Regions from separate parts of the Paraburkholderia sp. J69-1 genome, predicted to be linked through region 3. Evidence: predicted binding sites of a transcription regulator. Region 3 holds the regulator's gene; each other region holds the start of a gene.
The links. Region 3 encodes LexA, which represses DNA repair genes until DNA is damaged. Its sites were predicted from a motif close to ACTGTATNNNNATACAGT; they were not measured.
Positions count from the first base shown of each region.

Region 1: imuA (translesion DNA synthesis-associated protein ImuA) is a predicted target of LexA. The motif match lies at 1,874-1,891, and genes of this name have one in related genera.
Region 2: U5A67_RS34220 (PA0069 family radical SAM protein) is a predicted target of LexA. The motif match lies at 1,573-1,590, and genes of this name have one in related genera.

Region 1 covers NZ_CAJMZG010000040.1:20,398-23,672, forward strand. The annotation lists gene U5A67_RS39125 (DNA polymerase Y family protein) at 1-1,225, opposite strand, end outside; gene imuA (translesion DNA synthesis-associated protein ImuA) at 1,149-1,862, opposite strand; gene U5A67_RS39140 (SOS response-associated peptidase family protein) at 2,247-3,206, shown strand.
Region 2 covers NZ_CAJMZG010000025.1:131,579-134,853, forward strand. The annotation lists gene U5A67_RS34215 (NINE protein) at 1-368, shown strand, start outside; gene U5A67_RS34220 (PA0069 family radical SAM protein) at 381-1,547, opposite strand; gene U5A67_RS34225 (Lrp/AsnC ligand binding domain-containing protein) at 1,682-2,170, opposite strand; gene U5A67_RS34230 (D-amino acid dehydrogenase) at 2,349-3,275, shown strand, end outside.
Region 3 covers NZ_CAJMZG010000011.1:165,964-169,238, reverse strand. The annotation lists gene U5A67_RS21620 (sulfate ABC transporter substrate-binding protein) at 1-936, opposite strand, end outside; gene lexA (transcriptional repressor LexA) at 1,240-1,890, shown strand; gene U5A67_RS21610 (hypothetical protein) at 1,947-2,318, shown strand; gene U5A67_RS21605 (DUF2939 domain-containing protein) at 2,408-3,091, shown strand; gene U5A67_RS21600 (universal stress protein) at 3,176-3,275, opposite strand, start outside.

The DNA.
Region 1 (3,275 bases), on a different contig from region 3:
AGGTCGGTCGCGGCAGGCCAAGGGGCGGTGCCTGCACCTTCGCATCGTTCTGGATGGGCACCCAGCGATTCGCCTTTTCCGGCCGGTGGTCGGAAGTCGGAGCCGCACGCTCGACATTCTCCGTGCCGAGCCGCGCAACCAGCAGCTCGATAAGACGATTGTGGTCTTCAGCTGAGCCACCTGGGTCGGGAAAGAGCGAATCGCTCGGTGGCTCGGCGGCCTGCACGCTGGACGCGGTCAGCCGGACCGCCAGGACGGCGGCCGGCAGTTCGGCACGACCAAGGCGCTCCTTCAGCAGACGAACGAGGTGCTCCTCGTGCCATGTCGGTTCCGCAAGCGCGATTTCGAGAGCGGTTGGGTCAATGGCTTCGCGGCCGCGCTCATGCTCCAGCAACACCGTGGCGTGCGTCAGCGCGAGCTGCTGCGCGCTCAACCAGCCGCACATCTGCACGATAAGCCGCTTCGACGAAAAGAGGATGGCGTCGGCATGTTCGACACGGTCGGGAAGCTCAGTGCGCGCGCTGAACGTGGGCGGCATTTCAAGCCACTGGTAAAGCTCGGGTGAGAGGCCATACGCGCGGTCGAGCGCGTCGAGCAACCCCACACCACAACGCTTCTTCAGGCCCGCGCGCGGCAGGCGACGGATGTCCGCGAGCACCCGGCAGCCCAAGCCCTGGAGCCAGTCAGCGAAGCCACGCAGCTCCGGCACGACCGTGAACGGCAGTGCGTTGAGGTTCCGCTCGAGCGAGGGCATCTTGAGTACGCGGCAGCCGCCGCGCTTTGCGAGCAGCCACGCACCTTGACCAGTCGGTGCGACGCTCATGCGAATCGTCACGCCGATGGACTTTACGACGTCGCGCATCAACGCGCAGACTCGGCGGATACCACCGAAGAGACGCAGGCTGGCCGTCACGTCCATCACGATGGTGTCCTCATCGCAGACCGCGACTTGAGGCGAGAATCGCAGCAGACCGAAGGCGACCTCGCGCTGCATGTCGCGTTCGCGCTCGATGCTCCGGTGGTACATCAGAGCGTCGGGCGACAGCGTCGTCACACCACCCCGCTTCATGCCCCTCAGCACACCGGCTTCCCGCGCTATCGAATCTGCTACCACCACCTTGTCGCGCTCCAGCACGACGCACCCGTGCTCAGTGCGAGGTGACCACCTCGGACGGAATACCTCCAGCGAAAGCCTGGGCAGGAAGATGGCGACGAACACGGCCATAGGGGCTGAGCAGAATCGGTGACGGTTGCAGGGTGATGGAGAGCGTTTCGGTTCTGGTTGGGCCCCGTCGCTTGACGACATCGACGACGAGGCCGCCGTCAGCCGGTTTGACGGCCAGCCGCAGCGTGGCGGGCGAAGAATCCTGCGCACTGGCAAGCGGCCGGATGAGCACAAGGAACGTTTCCGATGCCTGTGCCGCCAGGTGTAATCGCCTGAGAGCTTCGGTCCTGATGTGCTGCTGCCAGAGAATGAGCGCGCCGCAGCTCTTCGCCTGAAGCACCCGCTCCGCACACCAGAGTGCGTCTGCCGTTCTCGGTGCGCGCAGTCGCATCAGCCGTTCGACCGGCACGCCGAGATAGGCGAACGCCAGCGAATTGGGGACATGCGGCGGCTGCAGGAGCGCAATCGGTCGTGAGCTCAATTCCGAGAGCGCCGGCTTCAGCAGCCGCATCTCGCCAATCCCTGGTTGCTGAACCAGCAGTTCGACAAGTGCACCCAGTGGCCAGCCGCCGCCGGGCAGTTCGGCCGACAGGGCCGCGTAGCCGGTGTCGACCGTTCTGCCGTGGACACGCGCGAGCTGCGCCCCGCGCCACAGCGCTGGGTGAATCGACTCGACGTGTTGGAGCAAGGCGGCCATTGTTGAAAAAAGCTGTATGGATGTACAGTATCGTATATCAAAAACCTGCTTTGTGAAGTGCCCCTTTTTGGTCGCGACGGGAGACGTTGATAGACATGCCTGTGCGCAAGCACCCAATGGCAGAGATTGCGGCGTTCGTGACCGAATTGCGCCGCGCGTTCGGGGATGCGACCATTGACGAAGCAGTTGCCCGCGGCAAGGCGGGCGAGCCGACTTTTTTCGCTAGGGAGAACGGCCTGACGGTCGGCACGAAATCGGTCGACCCGTTTAGCAGTTGGCGAGTCGACGGCAGCGGGTGCGACGGGTCATGCATCGGGACCGACATACGGTGCAGTCAACGCAGGTGATTGAGCGGGCAACCGCATCGACCAACGGAGATGACGAATGTGCTACTCGGCTCAAATCTGGGCGGACTATCGCCGCTACGTACGGACCTTCGGTGCGCACATGGACATTGCCGAGTTTGCGCGCCTCTATTTCCTGCAGGCCGAAGGGAGCAGCGCGAGGACGCCGAAGGCGCTTGATGATGCGTTCCTTGACCCGCAGACCGACGGCGAGCGGGAGATATGCCAGCTCATCGAGAAGACGCGCGCCGGGCAGAAGACGAAACTCGAGCAGGACCTCTTTCAGCAGCGCACCCGCCTGACCGAAGCGGAGCGCAAGCTTGAATCGAAGGTGACGAAGGCAGCAACAGAAAGCCGGCGCATCGCCACCGACAAAATTGAGGCCGCACTACGCCGCATTGATGACATCAATCGGACCGAATCGAAGCCGCGCGACTCTCGCATCTTCCCGGGATACTTCGCGCCGGTGCTGGGGATGGAAAACGGTGAGTATGTGGTCAGGCCGATGCGATACCAGTGCCGCATTGCGGGCACGCCGGCCAGTTTCGATGTGAAATATCCTGGGACATACAATGCCCGCAAAAATTCATTGGAAGGCTTCTGGAAATCGTGCTTCGGCCACACGCACGGCGTGTTGCTCGTTGAGGTCTTCTACGAGAACGTGAAGAAGGCGAAGATGGAAGGCACGGTGCTCGAGACGCATGAGAAGGACGCGAACGTTGTCCTCGAGTTTCGCCCCAGCAACCGGCAACTGATGCACGTGGCTTGCCTGTGGTCGCGATGGACGAAACCGGGCGAGCCAGACCTTCTGTCGTTTGCTGCCATCACCGATGAACCGCCGCCGGAGGTCGAAGCGGCCGGCCATGACCGGTGCATCATCCCTATCAAGCCGGAAAACATCGAGGCATGGCTGAATCCGGAAGCAACAAGCTTGGACGCGATGTACGCCATCCTCGATGACAAGGACCGGCCTTATTACGAGCACAAGCTCGCGGCATGAGGCGCTGGAGCTTACGCGTTGTTGTGGAGGGTCTTTCCGATTTTGGGGGAGGTTGGCCAAAACTTCGAT
Region 2 (3,275 bases), on a different contig from region 3:
GCCCGCGCGACGTGTGGGGCTGGGCTCATATCGCCGGCACGCTGCTCGGCATTCCGGGCGTGATGCTGCTCGTCGCCAGCGAACGCGCGTCGATTCCCGGCTGGGGCCTGGCGGTGATCGGCGCGGTTTCGCTGCTGTCGGCGTTTCTGGCCGCGATCGTCTACGGCCTGCGTCCCGATGCAAAGTGGGACGCGCAGTTCAACCCCGCCTTCGCCGGCAAGCGCGCGAGCGGTTCGGGCTGGACCGTGATCTTCGTGGTGATCTTCTCGCTGCTGATCGGCGCGTTCCTGCTGATGACCGGCCTCGCGCTGTCGTTCCAGACGTACTTCGAATCGCAGGTGGAAGCGGCCAAAGCGATCTCGCAGTAACGCGAAGCCGCGTTAGAACAGGTCGAGTTGCGGCTTGTCGCGCACGGTCTTTTCGCGCATGAACTCCGACATATCGAGAATGCCGTGACGCCGCTCGTTGAGCCCGAGCCGCTTCACGGCCTGATGAAAGCGCTGCTTGAGCAGATCGGCCCATAGCCCCGTGCCCTTCATGCGCTGCGAAAAATCCGATTCGTAATCCTTGCCGCCGCGCATGTCGCGCACACGGCTCATCACGCGCGCCGCACGCTGCGGAAAATGCGCTTCCAGCCAGCCCTGAAACAGCGGCGACACTTCCCACGGCAGACGCAGCACGATATAGCTCGCGCTGGTCGCACCTGCCTCGGCGCAGGCTTCGAGCACGCGCTCCATATCCGGTTCGGTGACGAACGGAATCACCGGCGCGATGCTCACGCCCACCGGAATGCCCGCCTGCGCGAGCGTGCGGATCGTGCGCAGACGGCGCGCAGGCGTGGCGGCGCGCGGCTCCAGCGTGCGCGCGATATCGGCGTCGAGCGTGGTGATGGTGATGGCGGCCATGAACTGCCGGCGTTGCGCCATGGGCGCGAGCAGGTCGATATCGCGTTCGATCAGCGACGATTTGGTGATCGCCGCGAACGGATGCTGATGCGCGGCCAGCACTTCGATCACGCGGCGAGTCAGACGCAGATCGCGCTCGACGGGCTGCCAGGCGTCCGTATTGACGCCGAGCGCGATGGGCTCCGGCTCGTAGGACGGCTTGCCGAGTTCGCGCGCGAGCAGTTCGGGCGCGTTGATCTTCGCGTAAAGACGGCTTTCGAAATCCAGCCCCGGCGACAATCCCAGATAACTGTGCGTGGGCCGCGCGAAGCAGTAGATACAACCGTGCTCGCAACCGCGATACGGATTGAGCGAAACACTGAACGGAATATCGGGCGACTGGTTGCGCGTCAGAATGCTTTTCGCGCGTTCGTCGAAGACCTGCGTGCGTAGAACATCCGCCGGGCCTTCGTCGTGCGCTTCGCCCTCTTCAGACTCTTTGGGCGCCTCGTGCAGCCAGCCATCGTCGAAGGCTTCGCGCTGATCGACTTCGTAGCGCCCTTGCAGGTTCGTGACCGCGCCACGCCCCTTGCGCGGCGCAGGCGGCGCAACGGGATACCAGGTTTCGGGTTCGGGCTCGCGTTCGGATTCCGGGGTGTTCACGGCTCAAGGTACAAAGCGGTTAAGTACTGTACAAATATACAGTACTTAACCGCTTTGTCGAGCAGGAAAAACAGGGCCGAGGCGCGCTACCTGCCGCGTTGTTCGTCTCGTTGTTCGCCTCGTCGTTCGTCTCGTTATTCGCCGACCGCAATCGTCAGCGTTTCCTTGATCTCTTCCATCACCACATAGCTCTTCGACTGCACCGCGCCCGGCAGTTGCAACAGGATATCGCCGAGCAGTTTGCGGTAATCCGCCATCTCGCCGATGCGCGCCTTGATCAGGTAATCGAAATCGCCCGATACCAGATGGCATTCGAGCACCTCGGGAATCTTCTGCACTTCGCGGCGGAACTGGTCGAACATATTGCCGCTCTTGTGATCGAGCGTGATCTCCACGAACACCAGCAGCGCCGCCCCCAGCACGTTGGGATTCACGCGCGCGTAGTAGCCGGTGATGACGCCGTCGCGCTCCATGCGCTTGACGCGCTCGATGCAGGGCGTCACCGACAACCCCACCTGCTCGGCCAGGTCTTTCATGGCCATGCGGCCGTCTTCCTGGAGCAGTTTCAGGATGCGGTGATCGAGCCGGTCGAGTGCGCGAACCGGCTGACGCTGCGTTCTCATGTTTTTTTCCTGAAAATCTGAAAAATACAATAACAAAATCTGGACGTTGAACAATAGCATAGTCGATATCACTGGCTACATCCGATTTTTCATGCCTTGCGCGCTGCACACGCCCCAAACAGGCGTTCCAGCCCGGCAAAGCGGCGTAGCCCAAACAAATCTAACTGGTGGAGCAGCTATGCGAGTCGTCGTGTTGGGCAGTGGTGTGGTCGGGGTGGCCAGCGCCTGGTATCTTGCCCGCGCGGGCCATGAAGTCACGGTGATCGACCGCGAAGCCGGTCCGGCGCTGGAGACGAGCTTTGCGAACGCCGGCCAGATCTCGCCGGGTTACGCGGCGCCGTGGGCCGCGCCGGGCGTGCCGCTCAAGGCCATCAAGTGGATGTTCGAAAAGCACGCGCCGCTGGCCATCCGCCTCGACGGTACGAAGTTCCAGCTGCAATGGATGTGGCAGATGCTGCAGAACTGCACGGCCGAGCGCTATGCGCTCAACAAGGGCCGCATGGTGCGTCTGGCCGAATACAGCCGCGACTGCCTGCAGGCACTGCGCGCCGACACCGGCATCCAGTACGAAGGCCGCACCGGCGGCACGCTGCAGGTGTTCCGCACCCAGCAGCAATTCGACGGCGCGCAGAAAGACATCGCCGTGCTCAAGGACGCGAACGTTCCGTACGAACTGCTGACCCCGGCCGAACTGCAACGCGCCGAACCGGCACTCGCCGCCGTCTCGCACAAGCTCACCGGCGGCCTGCGTCTGCCCGGCGACGAAACCGGCGACTGCCAGCTCTTCACCACGCGCCTCGCCGCCATGGCCGCCGAACTTGGCGTCAAGTTCCGCTACAACACGCCGATCGACGGTCTCGTCATGCAAGGCGATCGCGTCGCCGGTGTGCAGTGCGGCGCTGAAGTCGTGCGCGCGGATACCTACGTGCTCGCACTCGGCTCGTTCTCGACGAAGATGCTCGCCGGTCTCGTGAAGATTCCGGTCTATCCGCTCAAGGGTTATTCGATCACCGCGCCTATCGTCAACGCAGGCGCCGCGCCGGTTTCGACCGTGCTCGACGAAACCTACAAGATCGCCATCACGCGTTTCGACGACCGCATCCGC
Region 3 (3,275 bases):
CGGGAACTTCGCCGTGAGCGCCGCCGGCACCTTGTCCGAACGCGGACGGTAGAAGTTCTTCGCGGCGATCTCCTGGCCTTCCTCGCTATAGAGGAATTGCAGATACGCCTCGGCCTGCTTGCGCGTGCCTTTCTTGTCGACGACCTTGTCGACCACGGCCACCGGCGGCTCGGCCAGAATGCTCACCGACGGCACCACGATCTCGAACTTCTCCGGCCCGAACTCCTTGAGCGACAGGAAGGCCTCGTTTTCCCAGGCAATCAGCACGTCGCCGATCCCGCGCTGCACGAAGCTGGTGGTCGCGCCACGCGCGCCCGAATCGAGCACGCCGGCGTTCTTGTAGAGCTTCGTGACGAATTCCTTGGCCTTCTGGTCGTTGCCGCCCGGCTGGTGTTCCGCATACGCCCAGGCCGCAAGGTAGTTCCAGCGCGCGCCGCCCGAGGTCTTCGGATTCGGCGTGACGATCGACACACCCGGTTTGGTCAAATCGTCCCAGTCCTTGATGTGCTTGGGATTGCCCTTGCGCACAAGAAACACGATGGTCGAGGTGTACGGCGAGGCGTTATCGGGCAGACGCTTTTGCCAGTCCTTCGCGACGATGCCCTTGTTGGCCAGTGCGTCGATGTCCCAGGCCAGCGCCAGCGTCACCACATCGGCCTGCAGGCCGTCGAGCACCGAGCGCGCCTGCGCGCCCGAACCGCCGTGCGACTGCTTGATCGTGAGCGTTTCGCCGGTCTTGGCCTTCCACTGCTTGATGAAGGCTTCGTTGACCTCCTGGTACAGCTCGCGCGTCGGATCGTAGGAGACGTTGAGCAGGGAGGTATCCGCGTGCGCAGCCGGCGCCATCGCGACCATGCCCAGCAGCGGCGCCGCGCCGATAACCAGTTTTGCCGCCAGTGTCGTGAACCAGCCGCGCCCCGTAGTGCCTTGTTTCATCCCGCTTTCTCCGTGTTGTCGTGTGCCGTGTGGTGCTGCGCGCCACCGCGTTCTTGTCTGTGCGGCGATCGATGAAGGCCAGTCTAGCGATTGGCTTACATTATTAAAAATGATGTTTTTTCATTTTTTAATACGCAAAAGTGGTAAGCGCGGATAAATCGGCTGTCGGAGCACGTTTTCGTCCGTCAGACCATCGCAAAACGCCGTTGTAGCGCCACCCAAACGACAAACCTCAAGTAACACTTGAAAAGCGGCGAGTACTGTATAAAAATACAGCTACCTGTTCAAACATACAGTGTCGACATGACCAAACTCACCGCACGACAGCAGCAGGTTTTCGATCTGGTCCGCCGCGCGATCGAGCGCACCGGCTTTCCGCCCACGCGCGCCGAGATCGCTGCCGAACTCGGCTTCAGCTCGGCCAACTCCGCTGAGGAGCACCTTCGCGCGCTGGCGCGCAAGGGCGTGATCGAACTGGCTGCGGGCGCCTCGCGCGGCATCCGCCTGATGCCGGGGCCCGACGACCTGCCGCATCAATTCACGCTGCCGCACGCAAGCATCATGCAGCTCACGCTGCCGCTGGTTGGCCGCGTGGCCGCGGGTAGCCCGATCCTCGCGCAGGAACATATTTCGCAGAACTATGCGTGCGACCCGGCGCTCTTCTCGAGCCGCCCCGACTACCTGCTGAAGGTGCGCGGCCTGTCGATGCGCGACGCGGGCATCCTCGACGGCGACCTGCTCGCCGTGCAGAAGAAAGCCGAAGCGAAGGACGGCCAGATCATCGTCGCGCGTCTGGGCGACGACGTGACCGTGAAACGTCTGAAGCGTCAGCCCAACGGTATCGAGCTGATCGCCGAAAACCCCGACTACGACAACATCTTCGTCGCCGCCGGCAGCGCTGAATTCGCGCTCGAAGGCATCGCCGTCGGTCTGATCCGTCCCACCGAATTCTGATAATTCCGACCGCGCCTTGTCAGCGCCTGGTCCGCGCATCTTCTGGAGAGAGAGTCATGGAACGCCTTGCCCGCCTGTTGCCCTTCCGTCAATTCGGCCGTCTGCGCCATCTGCGCGGGATCGCGTCGTGTGCATTGCGCGACGCGCGCGCCTCGGCGGCAGCGCTCAATGGCTCGCTCTTCGAGAACACCGCTGAAGAGACGTACACGCCGGAACTGCCGCCCCTGCCGTCGGCACAACCTGCGTTCGCGCGCGTGTCGCTCAACAGCACGCTGAATACGGAACAGCCGGATCGCCGCGCGCCGGTGCGCGTCTATCACGGTCCGTCGCGCCTCATCATGGTCGGTACGATGGATGCGGTGTGCCGCGCGCTCGACCGTTGCATCGCCGAACAAACCGGCGACATGCCGGTGGCACTGGCGAAGTAACAAGCTGTTTCATGGGAAATTTTCTGGCGCGCGGGCGGTCAACACCCTGATTGAACTTTTGCCCCGTTCGCGCGGGGCCGCCCTGCCCGATGACCCATCCGACTGTCTCCACGCCTTCAGGCGCGTCCTCGAACTGGAAGAAACCCGTTGCGATTGCAGTCGCGGCGGTGGCCGTTGTCGCGGCGCTCGGCTATGGCTATGCGTCGCCGTACATCGCGCTCAACCACCTCAAGCAGGCGGCGGATGCGCGCGACGCCGTCGCGTTGAACGAATACGTCGATTACCCGGCGTTGCGCGTGAGTCTCAAGCAGCAGGTGGGCGAGATGCTGCAGGAGCGCATTCACGCGCAGCACAGTAGCAATCCGCTGTTGATGCTGGGCGCGGTGATCGGCTCGGCGTTGATCGGGCCGCTGGTGGATGCGTACGCGACGCCTGAAGGTGTGGCGGCGCTGCTCAATGGCATGCCGCCCACGGGCAAGCCCGGCGATCGCCCGGCACCGCCGCCGCCCGGGACGCAGGCTTCATCGGCACCGGCTGAAACAGCGCCGCCGGCGCAGCAACCCGCGCCCGCCAATACGGATACGTCGCAAGCGCCACCGCGTGCGCAAACCTCGGCGGGTTATCGCAGCCTCAATGAATTCGCCGTGACATGGCAGCGCAGCGCGAGCGGCGAGCACTATGCCGCCATCCTTCAGCGGCACGGGCTTTTCTCGTGGAAGCTTGCTGCGGTGGAATTGAACAACGCGAATGCCGGCAACGGCGCGGCCAATTAATCGAACGCCATTGAACCGCTACGCGCCCAGCCATTGCGACTGGGCGCATGTGAGTGCCTGTCACTGACAGAACACGGCGCGCCGTTACGCGGCCGCCTGCTGCTGCTTCTCTTCGGCTGCCGAAGAACACGCCACCAGAATGCTGCACGACACGCGATCGAGCAGCGGCGTAGTGCCCGCGCCC